Regions from separate parts of the Nocardia sp. GP40 genome, predicted to be linked through region 1. Evidence: riboswitches for the same ligand, from Rfam matches in the RefSeq annotation. Region 1 holds a riboswitch; the other holds the start of a gene.
The links. Region 1 has a riboswitch for S-adenosylmethionine ahead of metX (homoserine O-acetyltransferase MetX). Riboswitches for the same ligand answer to the same signal wherever they lie in the genome.
Positions count from the first base shown of each region.

Region 2: another riboswitch for S-adenosylmethionine. It lies ahead of ABH933_RS15405 (ABC transporter substrate-binding protein); the one in region 1 lies ahead of metX (homoserine O-acetyltransferase MetX).

Region 1 covers NZ_JBNPVW010000005.1:167,737-171,892, forward strand. Annotated here, with positions in the region: gene ABH933_RS17235 (NADP-dependent isocitrate dehydrogenase) at 1-971, opposite strand, end outside; SAM riboswitch class IV at 1,279-1,389, shown strand; gene metX (homoserine O-acetyltransferase MetX) at 1,551-2,702, shown strand; gene ABH933_RS17245 (DUF3017 domain-containing protein) at 2,761-3,081, opposite strand; gene ABH933_RS17250 (nucleoside deaminase) at 3,136-3,618, opposite strand; gene ABH933_RS17255 (tRNA (cytidine(34)-2'-O)-methyltransferase) at 3,747-4,156, shown strand, end outside.
Region 2 covers NZ_JBNPVW010000004.1:484,841-488,996, forward strand. Annotated here, with positions in the region: gene ABH933_RS15395 (hypothetical protein) at 1-786, shown strand, start outside; gene ABH933_RS15400 (TetR/AcrR family transcriptional regulator) at 796-1,374, opposite strand; SAM riboswitch class I at 1,529-1,631, shown strand; gene ABH933_RS15405 (ABC transporter substrate-binding protein) at 1,643-2,641, shown strand; gene ABH933_RS15410 (ABC transporter substrate-binding protein) at 2,638-4,156, shown strand, end outside.

The DNA of each region.
Region 1 (4,156 bases):
GGCTTGCCCTGCTGGTGCATCCGGTAGTGCCGAGTCACGGTGCCGTGCGCCGCCTCGGCCTCACAGGTCCGGCCGTCCGGGGTCAGCAGCACCGAGGTCATCAGGCCCAGCGAGCCGAAGCCCTGCGCGACCGTGTCGGACTGCACGTCACCGTCGTAGTTCTTGCACGCCCAGACGTAACCGCCCTCCCACTTGAGCGAGGAGGCGACCATATCGTCGATGAGCCGGTGCTCGTAGGTCAGGCCCGCGGCGTCGAACTGCGGCTTGAACTCCGTCTCGAACACCTCCTGGAAGGTGTCCTTGAACATGCCGTCGTAGGCCTTCAGGATGGTGTTCTTCGTCGACAGATACACCGGGTAGTTCTGCTGCAGGCCGTAGTTCAGCGAGGCCCGCGCGAAGTCCTGGATGGACTTCTTGAAGTTGTACATGCCCATGATGACGCCGCCGTCCTCGGGCATCTTCACGACCTCGTGCTGGATCGGCTCGCTGCCGTCCTCCGGGGTAAAGGTCAGCGTGACGGTGCCGGCCTGGTACACCTTGAAGTCGGTGGCGCGGTACTGGTCACCGAAGGCGTGACGGCCGATGATGATCGGCTTGGTCCAGCCGGGAACCAGGCGCGGAACGTTCGAGATGATGATCGGCGCGCGGAAGATCGTGCCGCCGAGGATGTTGCGGATGGTGCCGTTGGGCGACCGGTACATCTTCTTGAGGCCGAACTCCTCGACGCGCGCCTCGTCCGGGGTGATGGTCGCGCACTTGACGCCCACGCCGTGTTCCTTGATGGCGTTGGCGGCGTCGATGGTCACCTGGTCGTCGGTCTTGTCGCGGTATTCGATACCGAGGTCGTAGTAATCGAGATTCACATCCAGGTACGGGTGAATCAACTTGTCTTTGATGAACTGCCAGATGATCCGGGTCATCTCGTCGCCGTCGAGTTCGACGACAGTGCCTTCAACCTTGATCTTGGACATGGATCTTCGTGTCCTCCTAGGAATGATGCTCCCATTAACTCGGCCAGGTGAACACGCTTGTGAGCGGACCCGGCTGTTCAACAGACAACGTATACGTCCCGTGTTGGCCACGGGACTCCGAGGTGCCAAACAGTACAAGCATACTGGTGCGCTGAGTCTCACGCGCGCCGACCTCCCGGTGAGTGATACCTCCGTCACACCCCCGGTATGCAGGCAATTGCTCGCCCGGCGTTCGCGCCGGGTCCGCGGCGCCGCCATTGCACACCTGCTTTCTCCCTCGCGCCGCGGCCCGCTACCATGGCGGGAAGGTCATGAGCGCCAGCGCCAAGCCCCGGCTCGCTGGCCGGCAACCCTCCTGTCGCGGTGGGGTGCTCCGGGTGATGACCGGGCTCTCGAAGGCCGAGAGCAAGCGCGACCATCAGGAGGGTTTCCGAAATGTGTTGTAGCCGTCCGCTATCCGGACTCCGATAACGCTCACCGGCAGACCTCTGGAAAGAGCCACGACATGAGTAATTCTTTCGCGTCCGTGACCGATTTCGTGGTCCGGCGGACCACGCCGCCCCGCGCGGCGGTGGCACGGTGACCGTGAGCATCGAACGGAGCGCGTCCCGTACCCGGGCAGCACGGCTGCTGCCGCCACCGGATGGGCGGCTGGGCACCATCGGCGTGGGCGATATCCGCCTCGAGAGCGGCGAGGTGATCCCCGGTGTGGAGCTCGCCGTGCAGCGCTGGGGTGAGCTGTCCCCCGCGGCGGACAACATCGTGCTGGTCGAGCACGCGCTGACCGGCGACTCGCATGTGGTCGGCGCGCCCGATGCGCTGCACCCGCTGCCCGGCTGGTGGGACGGCGTGGTGGGGCCCGGCGCACCGCTCGACACCGACGAGTGGTGCGTGATCGCCACCAACGTGCTGGGCGGATGCAAGGGCAGCACCGGCCCGGCGTCCATCACCGCGGACGGGCGGCCCTGGGGAGCCCGGTTCCCCGGCATATCCATCCGCGACCAGGTGAGTGCGGAGGGGGCGCTGTTCGATCTGCTCGGCGTCGACCGGCTCGCCGCGGTGGTCGGCGGGTCGATGGGCGGTATGCGGGTGCTGGAGTGGATGGTCGGGCACCCGGAGCGGGTGGGAGCCGCGCTGGTGCTGGCCGTCGGAGCCCGCGCCACCGCGGACCAGATCGGCACCCAGACAACGCAGATCGCGGCCATTACGGCCGATCCGGACTGGCAGGGTGGCAATTATCACGGCACCGGCCGCACGCCGACGAGCGGTCTGGGCATCGCCCGTCGCATCGCGCACCTGACCTATCGCACCGATTTCGAGCTGGACCACCGCTTCGAGAACCGCGCCCAGGGCGAGGAGAACCCCCGCGACGGCGGCCGCTACGCGGTGCAGAGCTATCTGGACCATCAGGCCGCGAAGCTGACCGCGCGCTTCGACGCGGCCAGCTACGTGCTCCTGACCGACGCCATGAATCGTCACGACGTGGGCCGCGACCGGGGCGGGGTGGCCGCGGCGCTGGCCGCGACCGCGGTGCCCTGCGTGGTCGGCGGTGTCGACTCGGACCGGCTGTATCCGCTGCACACCCAGCAGGAGCTGGCCGATCTGCTCCCCGGATGCCGGCGGCTCGAGATCGTGCGCTCGCGCGACGGGCACGACGGATTCCTGACCGAGACCGAGGCGGTCGGCAAGTTGCTGGTTCAGACGATGGATCTGGCGCGCAACTCGCTGTAGCGGGGTCAGCCGAGGCTCGGCGGGGCACCGGGCCGCAGTGCCTTGGCGCCGTAGTGCCTCAGCCGATGCCGAGGGTGCTGATGGTGACCGCCAGGGCAATGATCGTGCCGCCCAGCACCGCGTAGGCGCCGACGTCGAACGGTCTGCTGCGCACCGCCAGCAACCCGACCCGCGCCTCGGGCAGTACCAGCCGCAGTACCGCCGCGAGCAGCGGTGCGCCGCCGATGAAGAGGGCACCGCGCCGCCATCGGTCCTGCGCCATGAACACCACGGCCACCAGCAGCACCACCGCCACCAGCAGTATCGGCAGCTGGTTGCGCAGTGACCCGAGGAATCCGAGCGGGCGGGTGGGCGGAGTGGTCGCGGGCGCATCGGTCACCCCCAGATTCTCGCATTCACCCGGCGGCGGCGCGGTGGTCAGTCGGCTCGGACGTCAGTCGCCCCGGCTCCGCTCGGCGTGCCGGACGTGCAGCCGGCGAACCTGGTCGGCGAGTTCGGGATCTGGACCCGCGACGGGAATTCCGGGTGCGACCTCGTTGATCGGCAGTGGCCGGACCGGGCCGGACGGCAGCCCGAGTTCGGCGCGCCAGGCGGTCAACTGGGTGGTGGAGCTGGCATAGACGATGCGCCCGAGCCCCACCCAAGCGTGCGCGGCCGAGCACATCGGGCAATGCTCGCCGGAGGTGTAGACGGTCGCCTCGGCGCGCCGATCGGCGGGCAGATTGCCCGCGGCCCAGCGCGCCAACTCGAACTCCGGATGTTGCGTCGCATCACCGCCGCCGACCTCGTTGATGGCCTCGGCGACGATCGCATCGCCTGCCAGGAGCAGCGAGCCGAACGGTTCGTGCCCCAGGTCGAGTGCGCGCGCGGCGAGTTCGACGCAGCGTGCGAGGTAGGTGTGGTCGTCGGCGCTGATCATGGTGCCGATCCTAGGACGGGAGCGCTCGGCGGTGACCAGGCCGACGCCGCAGGACGGCCCGGACCACGCGTAGAGTTCTCGCAGCCGGACGTGACGAGAGGCTGTCTCCTGCTGTGTTGAAGCTGATGTTCTTCGAGCCGCGCATCCCGCCGAACACCGGCAATGCGATCAGGCTGTCCGCGGGGACGGGATGTTCGTTGCATCTGATCGAGCCGCTGGGGTTCGATCTGTCCGAGCCGAAGCTGCGTCGCGCCGGGCTGGACTATCACGACCTCGCCTCGGTGTCGGTGCACGAAAATCTCGCCGCCGCCTGGAAAGCCATTCGCCCGGACCGAGTGTTCGCCTTCACCACCGGCGGCGCCACGCGCAACACCGATATCGTGTACCGCCCCGACGACGTGCTGCTGTTCGGTCCCGAGCCGACAGGGCTGCCACCGGAGGTGCTCGCCGATCCGCACATCACCGACCAGGTGCGGATCCCGATGCTGCCGGGCCGGCGCTCGATGAACCTGTCGAATGCCGCGGCGGTCGCGGT
Region 2 (4,156 bases), on a different contig from region 1:
GATGATGTCCTCGGGCCGGTCGAGCGCGGCCCGGAGCGGCTCGGGATCCTGGCCGCGCGACGCGGCGGCGAGCTGCTCGGCTGGGTCGAACTGTCCGGCGGCAGGAGCGAGCGACCAACAGGCGCAGCCGCCCGCGCGGTGGCCGAGCCGGTGTTCGCCTCCCGGTACCTGCGGCGAATTCAGGTGGGGCACTACGATTTCGAGCCCGCGACCGATGCCGAGGAGGGGGTCGTGCGGGCGCTGCTGGCGGGAGCCGCGCGGCAGGCGCGAGCGCTGGGATACCGGGTATTGCAGTGGCACGGTACCGATGTCGGTCCGGAGGGGCGCGCGGCTGCCGAGCTGGGCGCGGTCGCGGTCGGCGAGTACGCGCGGGTGTGGACCGCCGAACCGCGCACCTGGCAGGCCCCGAGCGCGCTGGCGTTCGGCGATCCGGTCGATTGCGTGCTGCACGCCCTGGCCGAATCCACCGAGCCGTCGGGACAGGCGCTGGTGGTGGCGCTGCTGAGTCCCGGCGCCGTGGAGCCGATCGCCAGCGTGGCCACCTCGGTCACCGGCAGCGAGGCGTATATCAATGCGGGGGAGGGCTTTTCGTATCGCGACGTCGAGTCCGACGCGCTGGCGGCGCTGATCGGCGCGGTCATCACCGAGCTGCACGACCAGGTTCCCCAGGCGCTGGTGCTGCGCGTATTCGAGGACGACGACCCGCGCATCCGCGCGGCCCTGGCTACCGCGGGACTGGATCTGACCGCGCGCTGCCGCGACTACGAGCTCGCGCTCGACCCGTAGCCCGGACCCCTACCCGTTCGTCGCGGGCGGTTCGGCCCGCAGGCCCGCGCAGGCGACGGACAGCAGGCGTTCGGCCGCCTCCGGGGCGCTTTCGCAGGCGACGCCGATGCCGCGGCCGAGGCGGATCAGGTCGCGGGGTTCGATATCCGAGCGCACCAGTCCGTCCCGCTGGGCCGGTTCCAGGACCCGGGCCGCGGCCTCGAGCGCCATGGTGTGGCACAGGTGGAAGGTCTCCGAGTTCGGATCCAGCGCGGCCTTGAGCGTGAGCGCCAGCCCCCGCCGGTTCATGATGAACTCCACCTGTGCGGTCATCCACCGCTGTAGCGCGTCCAGCGGTGAGCAGGTCTCGATCAGTTCGTCCGCGCGGCGGCTCAGGTCCTCGATGCTGGATCGGTAGACGGCCTCGAGCAGGGCCTCACGGTGGGGGAAGTGGCGGTACAGCGTGCCGGGGCCGACCCCGGCGCGGCGGGCGATCTCGTCCAGGGGAGCCTCGGGTCCGCAGTCGGTGAACGCCTGACGAGCGCATTCGAGGATGCGCTCGTAATTGCGCCGCGCGTCCGCGCGCATCGGCCGTGTCGGTGCGTTCATGGCGCCCTCCAGGGATCTGCGGAAACGGAGTTCTTCTCCACATGCTAACCCTCCCGGAACGGCGGCGACCGGCGTTCCGGTCGGCGGAGGCAAGCATTCGATTCACCGCGATCGAGAATGCAGACCCCGCACGGTGATTCGCCTAGCGTCGAACTGCCCATCCAGAGCGACCGAGAGACCTGGCTCCACGACGTCGCAGCAACCCGGCCGCCGTGGATGTCCGCGCGCAGGGGTGCTACCGCCAGGACCGATGGAGGTTCGACGAGCCATGAGACCCCTGACAGTATTCCGCGCCCCGCGCGCCCGGCGGGCGGTCGTGCTGACCGCCGCACTCACCACCCTGGCGCTGGTCGCCGGCGCCTGCGGCGCCGGGTCCGAGCCCGGCAACGAGGTGCGCAGCGTGAACGGGCAGAGCTACGACCTGTCGCCGCAACAGAGCACCCGGGTGCGCGCGGACAAGGTCGATTCGATCGCCGCGCAGGTGCCCGCGGCCATCCGCAACCGCGGCACCCTGATCGTCACCGGGTCCGCCGACAGTGGTGCGCCGCTGCGGTTCTACGCCACCGACGACCGCACGGTCATCGGGTCCGAGGTCGATGTCGCCGCTCTCGTCGCCGATATCCTCGGGCTGAAACTCGAGGCGCGGACCGCGGATTGGGCCCAGAACTTCGTGGCGGTCGACTCCGGCGCGGTCGACGCGTTCGTCTCCAATGTCACCGTGACCGAGGAGCGCAAGGAGAAATACGACTTCGCCACCTATCGCCTCGACAACCTGGCCCTCGAGGTGCCCAAGGACAGCACCTGGCGGTACGCCGACCGTAAATCGCTGGCGGGCAGGCGAATCGGAGTCGGCAGCGGCACCAACCAGGAACAGCTGCTGGTGCAGTGGGACCAGCAGAACCGGGCCGAGGGCCTGCCGAAGATCGATATCGCCTACTACCAGAAGACCGCCGACTACTATCTCGCGCTCGCCTCGCACCGCCTGGACGGGATGCTGGGTCCCAACCCGACCGCGACCTATCACGTCGCCACCTCGGGGCAAACGAAGATCGTGGCGACCTTCTCCGGCGCCGGAACCGCGCTGCAGGCTGAGATCGCGGTGCTCACCAGGAAGGACAACGGCCTGATCGGGCCCGTAAATCAGGCGCTGCAGTACGCGATCGCGCACGGGCTGTACCGCAAGGTGCTGGACCGCTGGGGTCTGGGCACCGAGGCCGTGCAGCAGAGCCGCATCAATCCGCCCGGACTGCCGAAGCGGTCGGCATGAGGACGGCGATCGCGCTACTGGGTGTTCTCGCAACGGCATTCGTGCTCTCGGCCTGCGGCACAGGCGCCGGAACCGATGCTCCGGCTGGGCCGCCGCGGCCGGGCGGCACGCTGCGCTACGGCCTGTCGCTCGCGCCGACCTGCTCGGATCCCGCGCAGTCCGGGACCAACCAAACGTTGTATGTGACACGGCAGATCGTCGATTCACTGACCGATCAGGACCCGGCGACCGGGGCGATCGTGCCGTGGCTGGCGCAGAGCTGGCAGGTGAGCCCCGACGCGCGAACCTTCACGTTCCACCTGCGCCCCGGGGTCACCTTCAGCGACGGCACCGCGCTGACCGCAACGTCGGTGCGGAACACCTTCGATGCCATCGTGCACACGCTCACCGGTGCCAAGGCCCCGCTGGCGGCCAGCTACCTGGCCGGTTACACCGGCACGAGCGCGCCGGATCCGCTGACCGCGCAGGTGAGCTTCGACAGCCCCAACGCGCAGTTCCTGCAGGCGGTCTCGACGCCGCAGCTCGGCATCCTCGCCGACGCCACGACCGCGAAGCCGGCCGACCAGCGGTGCGGGGGAGACGACATCGGCAGCGGGCCGTTCAGCTATGCCGCCTACCGCCAGGGCGCCTCGGCCACACTGGTCGAACGCGCCGGATACGCGTGGGGCTCGGCGGTATTCGCGCACCGCGGCGCGGCGTATCTGGACCGGATCGAATTCACCGTCGTCCCGGAATCCGGGGTGCGCACCGGCAGCCTGTCCTCCGGGCAACTCGATGCGGTGAGCGATGCGCTGCCGCAGGACGCACCGCAGATCGAGGCATCCGGGGGCCGGGTCCAGGTCACCTCGAATCCCGGTGTGCCCTTCGGGATTCAGCCCAATCTGACCCGCGGCCCGCTGCGTGATCCCGCGGTGCGCGCGGCGCTGCTGCCCGCGATCAACCGGCAGGAACTGGTCGATACCGTGCTCGGACCGCAGTTCAAGCCCGCCGAAGGGGTGCTGGCCTCGAAAACCCCGGGATACGTGGACCTTTCGAGCCATCTGCACTACGCGCCCGACGCCGCGCGGCAGCTGCTGGACCGGGCGGGCTGGGCGCCCGGCGGGGATGGCATTCGCGTCAAGGACGGTGTGCGCCTGTCGTTCGGCGTGCTGTTCAGCCACGCCTTCGCCGGGAATCAGGCGATCCTGGAGCTGATTCAGCAGCAGTTGCGCACGGTCGGCATCGATATCCGGCTCGAGCCTGCCGCGGACGCGGAATACACCGCGCGGCAGAACAGCAAGGATTTCGATGCGGTCTACTACAACATCACCCGTGCCGACGGCGATATTCTGCGCACCAACTTCGGCCTGGGCGGCCAGAACCTCAATGTGCGCGGGCCGATTCCGGAGCTGGACGATGCGCTGTCCGGTGAACTGCGGACCACGGACCCGGCCGCGCGTGCCCAATTGATCGGCCGGGCACAGCAATCGGTGCTCGGCAACGGCCTGTGGATCCCGACCATCGAGCTGTCTCAGG